One region of the Cellulosimicrobium sp. JZ28 genome, then DNA from elsewhere that is predicted to be linked to it. Evidence: predicted binding sites of a transcription regulator. Region 1 holds the regulator's gene; each other region holds the start of a gene.
The links. Region 1 encodes HrcA, which represses chaperone genes, less so after heat shock. Its sites were predicted from a motif close to TTNGCACTCGNNNNNNNCGAGTGCNAA; they were not measured.
Positions count from the first base shown of each region.

Region 2: the regulator HrcA is predicted to act here: its motif matches at 1,539-1,565, upstream of groL (chaperonin GroEL).
Region 3: the regulator HrcA is predicted to act here: its motif matches at 2,080-2,106, upstream of groES (co-chaperone GroES).
Region 4: the regulator HrcA is predicted to act here: its motif matches at 1,275-1,301, upstream of BJP59_RS05505 (Hsp20/alpha crystallin family protein).

Region 1 covers NZ_CP017660.1:2,291,218-2,294,664, forward strand. Annotated here, with positions in the region: gene dnaJ (molecular chaperone DnaJ) at 1-1,111, opposite strand, end outside; gene hrcA (heat-inducible transcriptional repressor HrcA) at 1,218-2,234, opposite strand; gene BJP59_RS10505 (MFS transporter) at 2,314-3,447, opposite strand, start outside.
Region 2 covers NZ_CP017660.1:3,069,481-3,072,927, reverse strand. Annotated here, with positions in the region: gene BJP59_RS13710 (hypothetical protein) at 3-941, opposite strand; gene groL (chaperonin GroEL) at 1,761-3,386, shown strand.
Region 3 covers NZ_CP017660.1:742,759-746,205, reverse strand. Annotated here, with positions in the region: gene BJP59_RS03375 (MerR family transcriptional regulator) at 1-854, opposite strand, end outside; gene BJP59_RS03370 (WhiB family transcriptional regulator) at 1,160-1,450, shown strand; gene groES (co-chaperone GroES) at 1,640-1,936, opposite strand; gene BJP59_RS03360 (class I SAM-dependent methyltransferase) at 2,176-3,447, shown strand, end outside.
Region 4 covers NZ_CP017660.1:1,190,068-1,193,514, reverse strand. Annotated here, with positions in the region: gene BJP59_RS05510 (FHA domain-containing protein) at 1-687, shown strand, start outside; gene BJP59_RS05505 (Hsp20/alpha crystallin family protein) at 695-1,180, opposite strand; gene BJP59_RS05500 (biotin transporter BioY) at 1,519-2,232, shown strand; gene BJP59_RS05495 (class I adenylate-forming enzyme family protein) at 2,253-3,447, shown strand, end outside.

The DNA of each region.
Region 1 (3,447 bases):
GCTTGTCGCGCAGGCGCGAGAACACGCCCGGGTGCGCGGCGGCGAGCCGGGGCTCGGGCCGCTCCTCGCCGCGCAGCGCGGCGAGCGAGCGCAGGAGCTGCTCCTGCTCGGGGTCGAGGGCAGTGGGCACCTGGACCTCGATGTGGACGTTGAGGTCGCCGCGCCCGCTGCCGTGCAGGTGCCCGACGCCGAGGTTCTTCAGCGTGACGATCTGGTTCGGCTGCGTGCCGGGGCGCAGGTCGATCTCCTGGAGCCCGTCGAGCGTCTCCAGCTCGAGCACGGTGCCGAGGGCGGCCGCCGTCATCGGCACCTGGAGGGTGCAGTGCAGGTCGTCGCCGCGGCGCACGAACGTGTCGTGGTTGCGCTCGCGGATCTCGACGTACAGGTCGCCCGCGGGGCCGCCGGCCGGGCCGACCTCGCCCTGCGCGGTGAGCTTGATGCGCGTGCCCGTGTCGACGCCCGCCGGGACGTTGACCGTGATGCTGCGGCGGCTGCGCACGCGGCCCTCGCCCGAGCACTCCGCGCACGGCTCGGGGATGACGGTGCCGAAGCCCTGGCACGCGGCGCACGGCGCGCTCGTCATGACCTGGCCGAGGAACGAGCGCGCGACGCGCTGGACCGTGCCGCGCCCGTGGCACACCTCGCACGTGCGGGGCGAGGTGCCCGGGCGGCAGCAGGTGCCGCCGCACGTGCCGCACACGACCGCCGTGTCGACCTGGAGCTCGCGCTGCGCGCCGAACGTCGCCTCGGAGAGGTCGATGTCGAGCCGCACGAGAGCGTCCTGGCCGCGGCGGGCGCGCGGGATCGGGCCCTGCTGCGCCTGGGCGCCGCCGAAGAACGTCTCGAAGATGTCCTGGAAGCCGAACCCGCCGCCCATGGGGCCGCCGCCCCCGCCGCCGGGGGCGCTGGGGTCGACGCCGAGGTCGTACTGCTGGCGCTTCTCCGGGTTGGACAGCACCTCGTAGGCGCGCGCGACGTCCTTGAAGCGGTCGCCCGCCTCCTCGCCCGCGACGTCCGGGTGCAGCTCGCGCGCGAGCTTGCGGTACGCCTTCTTGATCTGGTCCTGGCTGGCGTCACGGGCCACGCCGAGGATCTCGTAGTAGTCGCTCACACGTCACTCTCTGCTGGTGCGGGTCGTGAGGCCGGCGCGGGGCCGGTCGGGAGGGGTCGGGGGTGGTCGTCGAGCGGGCCCGCCGCGGGCGGGGAGACCGCGGGGCTCACGTGCCGAGCACCCGTGACAGGTAGCGCGCGACCGCGCGCACCGCCGCGATGGTGCCGGGGTAGTCCATGCGGGTCGGCCCGATCGAGCCGACGAGCGCGACCGTGTCACCGTCGTTACCGTAACCGGTCGTCACGACGGAGGTCTCCGCGAGGCCCTCGAGCTGGGTCTCGCGACCGATCCGGACGCTCACGCCCGACTCGGCGGCCATCTCGGTGAGCAGCCCGAGCAGGACGACCTGCTCCTCGAGCGCCTCGAGGACGGGGCGCAGCGCGTGCTCGAACCGCATGCCCGCGCGCGCGAGGTTCGCCGTGCCCGCGAGGACGAGGCGCTCCTCGCTCTCCTCTGCGAGCGTCTGGGCGACGAGGTCGCCCACCGCGCGGACGAGCGGGGCGTCGTCGGGGTGGAAGCTCTCGGTCACGGCGGCGAGACCGGGCGCGAGGTCCGTGAGGCGCTTGCCCGCGGCCGCGGCGTTGAGCCGTGCGCGCACCTCGACGAGGGTCCCCTCGTCCGGCAGGCTCGCGACCTCGAGCGTGCGCTGCTCGACGCGGCCCGTGTCCGTGATGATGACGACGAGGAGGCGCGACTCGCCGACGGGCACGAGCTCGAGGTGGCGCAGGCCCGACCGGCTCAGCGAGGGGTACTGCACGACGGCGACCTGGCCGGTGAGCTGGGCGAGAAGGCGCCCGGCGCGCGCGATGACGTCGTCGAGGTCCACGCCCTCGGACAGGAAGGTCTCGATGGCGCGCTTCTCCGGCGCGGACAGCGGCTTGACGCCCGAGAGGCGGTCCACGAAGAGCCGGTAGCCCTTGTCCGTCGGGATCCGGCCCGCGGACGTGTGCGGCTGCGCGATGTACCCGGCGTCCTCGAGGGCCGCCATGTCGTTGCGGATCGTGGCGGGCGAGACGCCGAGGCTGTGGCGCTCGGTGAGCACGCGCGACCCCACGGGCTCGCGCGTGAGGACGTAGTCCTCGACGATGGCCCGCAGCACCTCGAGCCGGCGCTCCTCGCTCACGTCCACCTCCCGCGTGCCGCACCGTCGCCGCCCGGGCGGGCGTGCGGGCGTCGGCACTCTCGACCTCCGAGTGCCAATCCTACGCGTCCGCGCGGCCCGTCCGGCGGTCCTCCGCTCGTCGCGAACGCAGGTCGAGGAGGCCGACGACGAGCGCGACCGCGACGAGGCCGATCGTCACCAGGAGCGCGCGCCCGGTCGCGTCCGCGGCCGAGTCGCCGCTCGCGAGCCCGCCGTAGTAGACGGACAGGACCACGGAGATCCCGACGGCCGACCCGATGCGCTGACCGAGCTGCAGCATGCTGCCCGCCACCCCGGCCCGGCTCACCGGCACCTCGGACAGCGTGAGCGTCTGGTTCGGCGCGATGACCGTGCCGCTGCCCGCGCCCGCGACGAGCAGCGCGACCGCGAGCGCCGGGCCGACGGCGCCCGGGTCGTCCCCGAGCGCGCGCACGACGACCTCCGCCGCGACCACCCCGACGAGCACGAGCACGACGCCGCCCACGACGAGCTCGCGGCCCCAGCGCGCGACCCAGCGGCCCGAGAACCACGCCGACACGCCCGACGCGACCGCGAACGGCGTGCCGACGAGCCCCGCCTGGAGCGGCGTGTACCCCAGCTCGTCCTGGAGGTAGAGCGTGACGACGAGGAAGATGCCCGTGAACCCGGCGAAGTACGCGAGGCCGAGCAGCGCGCCGTTGCGGAAGGACCCGAGCCCCACGACCTGGGGGTCGAGCACGGCCTCGCCCGTGCGCCGCTGGTAGCGCCGCTCCCAGCCGACGGCGGCCACCACGGCGGCCGCGGCCGGCACGAGCCACCACCAGCGCGACGCGTCGTCGCCGCGGCCGGTCGTCGTGACGAACGGCATCATCACGCCGAGGGTCGCGGCGCCGAGCAGGCCCAGCCCGACGAGGTCCAGCCGGCGCGGCCCGCGCGCCGCGCCCGAGCCGGTGCGTGGCGGCCCGGGCACGAGGCGCCACGCGAAGGGCAGGAGCACGGCGACGACGGGGATGTTCACGAGGAACACCCACCGCCACCCCGTCTCCGGTCCCGCCGCGGCGATGATGAGCCCGCCCAGCAGGGGCCCGAGCGCCGTCGAGACGCCGATCGTCGCCCCGAACATGCCGAACGCGCGCCCGCGCTCGTACCCGCGGAACTGCTGCTGGATGAGGCCGACGACCTGGGGGTTGAGGACGCCCGCGCTCACGCCCTGGAG
Region 2 (3,447 bases), 780 kb from region 1:
CGTCAGCCCGCGCCGCCCGGCGTGCCCTGGGCGCCGAGCTCCACGAGCGCGAGCACGACGAGCGCGGAGCTCCACGACAGCGGCGCGACGGCGGCGGGCGAGCCGTCGGCGAGGACCTTCTCCGGGATGGCCCCGGACGCGGTGCGGTGGTCGTCGACCCAGCGGAGCCACTCCTCGGCGTCGGCGCGGTCCTCGGGGTCGGACGACGACGCCGCCGCCAGCGCGTACAGCGTGGTCTGGGGTGTCCACGAGATGCCGTCGGCCCGCCAGCCCGCGCCCGGCGCGAGCCCGCCGGCCGGGCGCAGCATCTCGCGCACGGACGTGCGCCAGGCCTCGTCCGCGCCGGCGAGGGGCTCCGGCTGGAAGGGCGGCAGCACGAACGCCGTCGAGGCGTCGCGCGCGCCGCCGGTGACGTGGCGCGGGTAGCCCTGGGACCCGAACGAGCGCTCGACCGCCATGCGCAGGCGGGCGGCAGCGAGGGTCGCCTCGTGCGCGCGCGGCGCCTCGCCCGCGGCCGCGTACACGTCCGCCGCGGCCTCCAGGCCCGCGAGCAGGGGACCGGCGGTCCCGAGCGTGAGAGACGTGGGCTCGACCTCCCAGTAGTCGCTCGACGGCGGCGGCAGCGGGTCCTCGCCGTCGACGAGCTCGAGCGCGTGGTCCGTCGCGGCGTCGACCAGCGGGCGCAGCTCGGCGGCCACCTCGGCGCGGTCCGCGGCGGGCGTCTCCTCCAGCACGACGTCCGCGGCCCACAGGACCCAGCCGACGCCGTCGGACTGGATGCCCCGGTCGTCGGGGACGCCCGACCCGTCGGGGAGGTAGCGCGCGTGGAACGAGCCGTCGTCCTCTGGACCCGGCCGAGGAAGCCGAGGACGGCGCGCGCGTCGTCGACGTGACCGGTGCGTGCGAACGCCGCCGCGGTGAACGACGCGTCGCGCGGCCACACGTAGCGCCACTTGGGCGACGGCGCGGCGAGGGCGGCGCCGTCGTCGAGCGTGAGCGCGCGCAGGTCGAGCAGGGCCGCCTCGCCGAGCGCGGCGAACGGCCCGCCCGCACCCGGTACGACGCCGGACGCGAGCCAGGCCCGCGACGCGGTGGCGGTCTGGTGGGCGAGACCGGGGTCGAGGAGCGCCGTCGCGTCGAGGCGCGCCCCGGCGACCTGCGCGAGCCGGTCCGCCTCGCCGTCCGCGGGGTCGACGCCCGCGGCGAGCGCGCCGGGGTCGAGCGCCGCCGGGTCGAGCACGCGGCTGCCCTCGAGGTACGTCGCGCCGACGCCGGGCGCGAGGCGCAGCACCGCGGGGCCGCCGTCGGGCCCGGTCGTCACCGCGACGCCGTCCTGGTAGAGGTCGATGTGCTCGCCCGAGGGCGCCGCGACCGCGGTCGCGGCGGTCAGGCCGAGGGCAGGGACCAGCACGAAGCCAGCCAGGGCTGCGAGGGGGCGCCACGACGGTGTTGCGCGGATCACACCGCGCATCCTAGAGCGAGCCGCGCGGTGCGCGGTTTCGCCCCTCGCGATACGCGGCGGCGTGGCGCACCGCTGTCTTGCACTCGCACCGTGCGAGTGCCAATAATGGCGTTAGCACTCTCGTCACGAGAGTGACAGAAGTGACCAGCGCAGGCAGCCGCTCAGGCGGCTGCGGCGCAACCCACCAGGTCGACAGGTGAGGCCCGCCCTGGCGGCGTGACATGAACGCCGCCGTCGTGGGCCGTCCGTCGCGGGCGCCGGCCGACCGCCATACGCCACCAGCGGAGGATCATTCCCCATGGCCAAGATCATCGCCTTCGACGAGGAGGCTCGTCGGAGCATGGAGCGCGGGCTCAACACGCTCGCCGACACCGTCAAGGTCACCCTCGGCCCCAAGGGCCGCAACGTCGTGCTCGACAAGAAGTGGGGCGCGCCGACCATCACGAACGACGGCGTCTCCATCGCCAAGGAGATCGAGCTCGAGGACCCGTACGAGAAGATCGGTGCGGAGCTCGTCAAGGAGGTCGCCAAGAAGACCGACGACGTCGCGGGTGACGGCACGACCACCGCGACCGTGCTCGCCCAGGCGCTCGTGCGCGAGGGCCTGCGCGTCGTCGCGGCCGGCGCCAACCCGATCGCCGTCAAGCGCGGCATCGAGAAGGCCGTCGACGCGGTGACGGAGCAGCTGCTCAACGCCGCGAAGGACATCGAGACCAAGGAGGAGATCGCCGCCACGGCCGCCATCTCCGCCGGCGACCCCGCGATCGGCGAGCTCATCGCCGAGGCCCTCGACAAGGTGGGCAAGGAGGGCGTCATCACGGTCGAGGAGTCGAACACGTTCGGCCTCGAGCTCGAGCTCACCGAGGGCATGCGCTTCGACAAGGGCTTCCTCGCGCGCTACTTCGAGACGGACCCCGAGCGCCAGGAGGCCGTGCTCGAGGACCCGTACGTCCTCATCGTCGAGTCCAAGATCTCGAACGTGAAGGACCTGCTCCCGGTCCTCGACCAGGTCATGAAGGCCGGCCGCTCGCTCCTCATCATCGCCGAGGACGTCGAGGGCGAGGCGCTCGCGACCCTGGTGCTCAACAAGATCCGTGGCACGTTCAAGTCCGTCGCCGTCAAGGCCCCGGGCTTCGGCGACCGCCGCAAGGCCATGCTCCAGGACATCGCGATCCTCACCGGCGGCCAGGTCATCACCGAGACGGTGGGCCTCAAGCTCGAGAACGCGACGCTGGACCTGCTCGGTCAGGCGCGCAAGGTCGTCGTCACGAAGGACGAGACCACGATCGTCGAGGGCGCGGGCGACGCCGACCTGATCCAGGGTCGCGTCAACCAGATCCGTGGCGAGATCGAGAAGTCGGACTCCGACTACGACCGCGAGAAGCTCCAGGAGCGCCTCGCGAAGCTCGCCGGCGGCGTGGCCGTCATCAAGGCGGGTGCCGCGACGGAGGTCGAGCTCAAGGAGCGCAAGCACCGCATCGAGGACGCCGTCCGCAACGCGAAGGCTGCCGTCGAGGAGGGCATCGTCGCCGGTGGTGGCGTCGCGCTCATCCAGGCCGGTGCCGTGGCGTTCGAGAAGCTCGAGCTCGAGGGCGACGAGGCGACCGGTGCGCAGATCGTGCGCGCCGCGATCGACGCCCCGCTCAAGCAGATCGCGGTCAACGCGGGCCTCGAGGGTGGCGTCGTGGCGGAGAAGGTGCGCAACCTCCCGTCGGGCCAGGGCCTCAACGCCGCGACCGGTGTGTACGAGGACCTCCTCGCCGCCGGCGTGAACGACCCGGTCAAGGTCACGCGCTCCGCGCTGCAGAACGCCGCCTCCATCGCGGCGCTGTTCCTCACGACCGAGGCCGTCGTGGCCGACAAGCCGGAGAAGGCCGCCCCCGCGGGCGACCCGACCGGTGGCATGGGCGGCATGGACTTCTGAGCCGACCCGCCTCCCCTCACGGGGAGTCGTAGGACACCGACGGCCGTCGGCCGGGTTCGCC
Region 3 (3,447 bases), 1.5 Mb from region 1:
CGGTGCACGTTCGCGGGGCCGGTGACGATCCGCGCCATCGCGCCGTGCGAGGCGAGCGACGCGGCGAGCGCGTGCGCGGCCAGCGGGAGCGGCTCGTCGGGCGCCGCGAAGACGAGGACGATCCGCCGCATGCGGCTCGGGTGGTTCCGGGGCGGCCCCCCGGCGGCCACGATCGCGTCCTCGCTCGCCTGCGTGTACTCGCGCAGCGCGACGAGCGTCGCGTTGGCGAGCACGACCTCGGGCACCTCGCCCGGGCCGGCGAGCACGGTGCGCTCGGCCAGGCGCTCGAGCGCGGGCTCGACGAGGTCGGACCACCACGCGGCCGGGTCGCCGCCCGTCGGGATGCGCAGCAGCCGGTCGCACGCGCGCTGGTCGTAGGCGATCGCCGCGTCGACGACGTCGGAGACGCGCGTGGGCCGCGGTCCCTCACGGACGCCGACCGGACGGGGACCGGCGGCCCGTGCGGGCTCGCCCCCCGGGACGGCGCGCAGGAACGGGCGCGACGGCGGCGGCTCGGGCGCGTCGTCGTCGGCCTCGGGCTCGTCGGCGTCGAGGTCGCCCGCGCCGTCGGCGCCGCGGTCGTCGAAGGAGATCGCCCCACGGTTCGCGGCGAGCTCCTCCTCGTCGGCGGCGAGCGCGGCGCGGGCCGCGTCGGCGGGCGCGACACCGTCGAGCGTGAGGCGGCGCATCACGACGAGGCGAGCGACGTCGTCGTCGGTGTAGCGCCGGTGGGAGCCGGCCCGGTGCTGCGAGGGGCCGAGGCCGTAGCGACGGTCCCAGGTGCGCAGGGTCGCGGGCGCGACGCCGAGCCGGCGCGCGACGGCGGCGACGGCGAGGCCGGGGGACGAGGTCATGCTCGGTCGGGCTCCCTCGGGGTCGGGGGCGGACCGGACTGAGGTCATGGATCGATTCTGCCGAGCGGGCACCCGTCTCGCCACCTCGTAGAGGTCACAGTCGTGCACCCTTCGCGCCAGACCCGTGCCGTATTTGTTCGCTGCACGCGCAAACGCGCCGGGCGCAGCCGATCGCGTCAGCGCGGCAGGATCGGCCGACGCGGTTGAGCAGACCCGCACCGCTCCACGAGCGGTTCAACCTGCTCGTTCACTTTTTCCTCACAGGGGACTTGAACAACCCTTGCAACGCTTGTAGGTTGTTCGGCATGGCAGAGATCTCGAGGCTCCCCGGGCCCGTCATGGAGCTGTGGGAATGGCAGTACCAGGGTTCGTGCCGCGACGCGGACGACACGTTGTTCTTCCACCCCGAGGGTGAACGCGGCTCGACGCGACGACGGCGAGCGGAGGCCGCGAAGGCGATCTGCCACTCGTGCCCCGTGATGATGCAGTGCCGCGAGCAGTCGCTCCGCGTGCGTGAGCCGTACGGGGTGTGGGGCGGCCTGAGCGAGGACGAGCGCGCCGCCATCCTCGCGGGCGGCGCCCGTCGCACCGGCTGACGCACCCCTCCCCGGGCACCGTCCTCGGTGCCTCCGCGCCACCAGCAGACCTGCACGGCCCCGGTCCGACGTCGTACCGGACGCACGTGCGCACGACCCGTGGGACCACCGGTGGGGCGACCGGCCACGGAACGCAGCAGGGCCCCGCGACCGACGGTCGCGGGGCCCTGCTGCTGAACCGGGTCGGCGTCAGCCGACCACCACGGCGAGGATGTCGCGCGCGGACAGGACGAGGTAGTCCTCGCCGCCGTACTTGACCTCGGTGCCGCCGTACTTGCTGTAGATGACCTTGTCGCCGACGGTCACGTCGAGCGGGACGCGGTTGCCGTTGTCGTCGACACGGCCCGGACCGACAGCCAGGACCTCGCCCTCCTGGGGCTTCTCCTTGGCGGTGTCCGGGATGACCAGGCCGGATGCGGTCGTGGTCTCGGCCTCGAGGGCCTTCACGACGATCCGGTCCTCGAGCGGCTTGATGGGGACCGACACGTCGGACCTCCCCTTTCGCGGTGAGAACTGCAACGGATGGGTCGAGCGCACCGGCTGGCCGTCGTCGCGGGTGCCGGACAGCCTGGTCGCACGTGGCGCCGCCTCCGCGAGCGGTGGCGGCACGTCTCAAATCTAGGTCCCGGTTAGCACTCGGTCAAGGCGAGTGCCAACGTCCGCCCTGCGGACGATCCGGGCTCCGGCTGCGCGTGGTCCCCGGCCCCCGTGGAAGGATCGACGCCATGGACGCCGCCACGCTCACCAAGCTGCTCAGCCCCGAGGGCTGGGCCCTGCTCGGCGCGCTCCCGCCGTACGACGAGCAGCAGGCGCTCGTGCTCGCGGCAGGGCTGCGCGCGAAGGGCGTCGACCCGGACCTGGCCGCCGCGGCCCTCACCCAGTCCCGGCTGCGCGCCGCGGCGCACGGCAAGCTCGGCGCGTTCGCCGACGGCATGCTCTTCACGCAGGCGGGGCTGGAGCAGGCGAGCCGGCTCGTCGTCGCGGCCCTGCACGCCCGGCGGTACCAGGAGGCGGGGATCCGGCGCGTCGCGGACCTCACGAGCGGGATCGGCGTCGACGCGCTCGCGTTCGCCGCCGCGGAGCTCGAGGTGCTCGCGACCGACGTCGACGAGCTCACCGCGGCGATCGCGACCGTCAACCTGCGCCACTTCCCCGAGGCCGAGGTGCGCCACGGCGACGGGCTCGCGCTCGACCTGGAGGGCGAGCGCATCGGGGGCGTGTACGCCGACCCGGCACGCCGCACCCGCGCCGGCACGCGCGTGTTCGACCCGAAGGCCTACGCCCCGCCGCTCGACGCGGTGTGGGCGCTGCGCGCGCGTGTGCCCGCGGTCGGGATCAAGGTCGGCCCGGGCATCCCGCACGCCGGCCTGCCCGAGGACGCCGAGACCGAGTGGGTGTCGGTCGACGGGGACGTCGTGGAGGCCGGGCTCTGGTTCGGCCCGCTGGCGCCCGAGGGACCGGGCCGGTCGGCGCTCGTCCTGTCGTCGTGGACCGGGCCCGACGGGACCGCGCGCACCACCACGCGCCGGATCGCCCACCGCCCGGGCGACGCAGACGTGGTGCCCGAGGTGGGCGCCGTCGGGCAGTACCTCTACGAGCCCGACGGCGCCGTGATCCGCGCGGGGCTCGTCGCCCACGCGGCGCGCGGGCTGGGCGGTCGCCTGCTCGACCGGACCATCGCGTACGTGACCACCGACTCCCCCGCGCCGCTCGACGCGACGGGGCTCGCGGACGGGCTCGCGCGCGGCTACCGCGTGCTCGACACCATGCCGTTCGGCCTCAAGCGTCTGCGCTCCTACCTGCGCGAGCGCGGCGTGGGTCGTCTGACGATCAAGAAGCGGGGCACCGCCGTCACGCCGGAGCAGCTCCGCCGGCAGCTCGCCCTCACGGGCGACGCGACCGCCACGATCGTCCTCACGCGCGTCGGCGGCTCCCAGCAGGTGCTCGTCGTCGAGCCGCTCTCCGCTCCCCCGGCCGGCGCCGGGCAGGACGGGCCC
Region 4 (3,447 bases), 1.1 Mb from region 1:
CCGGCCACCCCGGCCGCACCCGCCGCTGCCCCGGCCGCACCCGCCGCTGCCCCGGCCGCACCGGGGGCGGGCCTCGCGTCGGGCGTGACGCCGCCCCCGCTCCCGGCTCCGGCCGCGTCCCCCGCGTCCGCGGCCACCCCGCCGCCGGGCGCCTCCGCACCGCTCGAGGCTCCGGCGTCGACCCCGGTCACCGGGACCGCCGCGGGTGCGCAGCCCACCGGTGCGCCCGCGGACCCGGCAGCGCCGTCGGGCGCGCACCTGCCGACGCCGCCCGTGCCCGGGCCGGACCAGTGGGTCGTCGAGATCTGGATCGACCCGGACTGGTACGCAGCCCAGCAGCCCGAGGACCCCATGCCGTCGGCGGGCCTGCCGGGGCTCGTCGTGCTGCGCGAGCGCAGCGTGCTCGTGGGGCGCCCGTCGGTCTCGCGCGGCATCCACCCGCAGGTCGACTGCGGCGCGGACACCGGCGTCTCGCGACGGCACTGCCAGCTCAGCACGGACGGGCAGCGCTGGTGGGTCGAGGACCTGCAGTCCTCGAACGGCACCTACGTGAGCCCCGCGGGGGAACCGCTCCCGACGGACCCGATCCCCGCCGGCCAGCGACGCGAGCTGGCCGACGGGGACCGCGTGTACCTCGGGGCGTGGACGCGCCTCGTCGTCCGCAAGGCGCTCCCGGGCGAGGCGTGAGCCCGGCTCAGCCCTCCGACGTCTGAGGCTCGGCCTCGGCCGTGATCTGGGTCGCCGCGCCGCCCGCGCGGTGCGCGACCTCGATCCGGCGGGGCCGGGCCTCCTCGGCCACCGGGATCGTCAGCGTCAGCACGCCGTCCTCGTACGACGCCGTGATCTTGTCGAGCGCCAGGCCGCGCCCCACCGTGAGCTGGCGCGCGTACGTGCCGGACGGCCGCTCGCGGGCGAGCCACTGGACGTCCGGGTCGGTCCGGGGGCTGCGCTCGGCGCGGATGGTCAGCGTGCGGTCCTCGACGGACACGTCGATCGTGCCTGGGTCGACGCCCGGGAGGTCCATCGTCAGCACGTAGTGGTCCCCGGCGCGGAACAGGTCGAGCGGCATGCCGCCCGAGGCCGCCGAGGCAGCGGTCGCGCGGGCGCCGGACGCGAGCTGGCCGACGAGACGGTCCATCGCGTCGAAGGTGCTCGTGAAGGGGTCGGTCATCGCAGCCACACCTCTCACCTCCTCGTCGCACGGTCCCGGACGGTCCGGGACCGGTCGGTGCTCCCGCGAGGCAGGCACCCCGCGGGCGGCTACAGCTCCTGTTTTAGCACTCTCACCTCGAGAGTGCCAAGAGGTGCGACGAGCCGTGTCGCCCGGCCGGACAGGCCGGGTTGTGCTGCTCCCACACCGATCCCGCGCCCGCGCCCCGGCGCGGTTGGAGGATCCCTCCAACGCCTTGTGCGATCCGTGCACGGCGGGCCGCGGAGGTGGTCGCGAGCGCCGTCGCCCGACGACCGCCGTCCCGGCCAGAGTGGACACGCCCGACCACCGACAGCAGGGAGCCCGCGATGACCGACGCCCGCACGGAGACGCCCGCCGCCACCCCGTCCGCCACGGCGCCCACCGCCCCGGAGGTGCTGCGCGACGCACCCCCGGACGCGCTCGACCATCGCCGCGGCCGGTTCGCGCTCGACGCCGGCGACGCCGCGCGGGTCGCGACGTTCGCCGCGCTCCTGGCCGCGCTCGGCCTGCCCGGCTCGATCGCGCTGTTCGGCAACGCGGTGCCCGTGACGCTCCAGACGCTCGGCGTCATGCTCGCGGGGGCGATCCTCGGCGCGTGGCGCGGCTCGCTCGCCGTCGCGACGTTCCTCGCGCTCGCCGCGGCCGGGCTCCCCGTCCTCGCGGGCGGGCGCGGCGGGCTCGGGGCGTTCGTCGGGCCGTCCGCGGGCTACCTCGTCGGGTTCCTCGCCGGCGCGGCCGTCGTGGGCCTGCTCGTCGACCGGCTCCGGCGCGTCACGTTCGCGCCCGTGCTCCTCGCGTGCGTCGTCGGCGGGATCGCGGTCGTCTACGCCGTCGGCATCCCGGTGCAGGCGCTCGTCACGGGCGTGCCGCTGCCCACGACCGCGCAGCTCTCGCTCGCGTTCCTGCCCGGCGACCTGCTCAAGGCGCTCGCTGCCGCCGCGATCACGGTGGGCGTCGTGCGGGCCTACCCCGCGGCCCGTCCGGTCGGGCGCACCGGACGCGTCGACCGTGCCGCGGCCGACGGCCGCCCCGCCTCCTGAACACCTGCGAGAGTGTCCGCGTGCCCGTCGCCCACCAGGTCCTGACGCACGCCGCCGACCCGGCGGTGCGCGACCGTCCCGCCCTGCGCACGCCCGAGCGGTCGCGCACCTACGCCGCGCTCGCCGCGGACGTGCGCGCGGGTGCGACGCACCTGCGCGCGTCGGGCACGCGACCGGGCGACCTCGTCGCCGTGTCGCTGCCGGACCCGCTCGACCTGCTCACGGCGATGCTGGCCGTCGACCACCTGGGCGCGACGCCGCTCGTGTGCGACGCCGCCTGGCCGCGCGCCCACCGCGCCGAGGTGCTGCGCACGCTCGCGCCGCGCACGTTCGTCGAGGTGCCGCTGCCGCGCGGGACCGGCACCGCCGACGGCGCGGAGCCCGCGCCGTCGCACGTCCCCGGCCCCGACGACCTCGCGTGGGCCGGGTTCTCGTCCGGGAGCACCGGCCGCCCGCGCGCGGTCGTGCGCACGCGCGCGTCGTGGGCGGGGTCGTTCGACGCGGTCACGCGGCTCCTCGGGCTGCGGCCCACCGACGCCGTCCTCGTCCCCGGCCCGCTCGCGTCGTCGCTGTACTGCTTCGCCGCCGTGCACACGCTCGCCGTCGGGGCGTGCGCCGTCCTCACGCGCAGCCCGGCCGCGACGACGGCGGCGCTCGCGACGAGCGACGTCGTGCACCTCGTGCCGCAGGTCCTCGACGACGTGCTCGACGCCGTCGCCGCGGGCGCGCCGTCCCGGCTGCGGCACGCGGTCGTCGGCGGGGCGTCGCTCGCGCCCGGGGCGCGGGAGCGGGCGCGGGGCCTCGGCGTCGACGTGCTCGCGTACTACGGCGCCGTCGAGCTGTCGTTCGTCGCCTACGACCCCGACGGGTCCGGGATGCGCGCGTTCCCCGGCGTGGACCTGGCGGTCCGTCCGCTGCCGTCGGCGAGCGTCGGCGAGGTGTGGGTGCGCTCGCCGTGGGTGTCGCGCGGCTACCTCGCGCGCGCCACGGGACCGCTGCGGCGCGACGGCGCGTGGCACACCGTCGGGGACCTCGCCGACCCGGGGCCGGAGCCTCTCGTGCTGCGCGGCCGGGGCGACGGCGCGATCCTCTCGGGCGGCTCGACGGTCGTGCCCGAGGACGTCGAGGTCGTGCTGCGGGCCGTGCCCGGGGTGCGCGACGTCGTCGTGCTCGGCACGGCGCACCGGCGCCTCGGGGCGGTCGTGACCGCCGTCG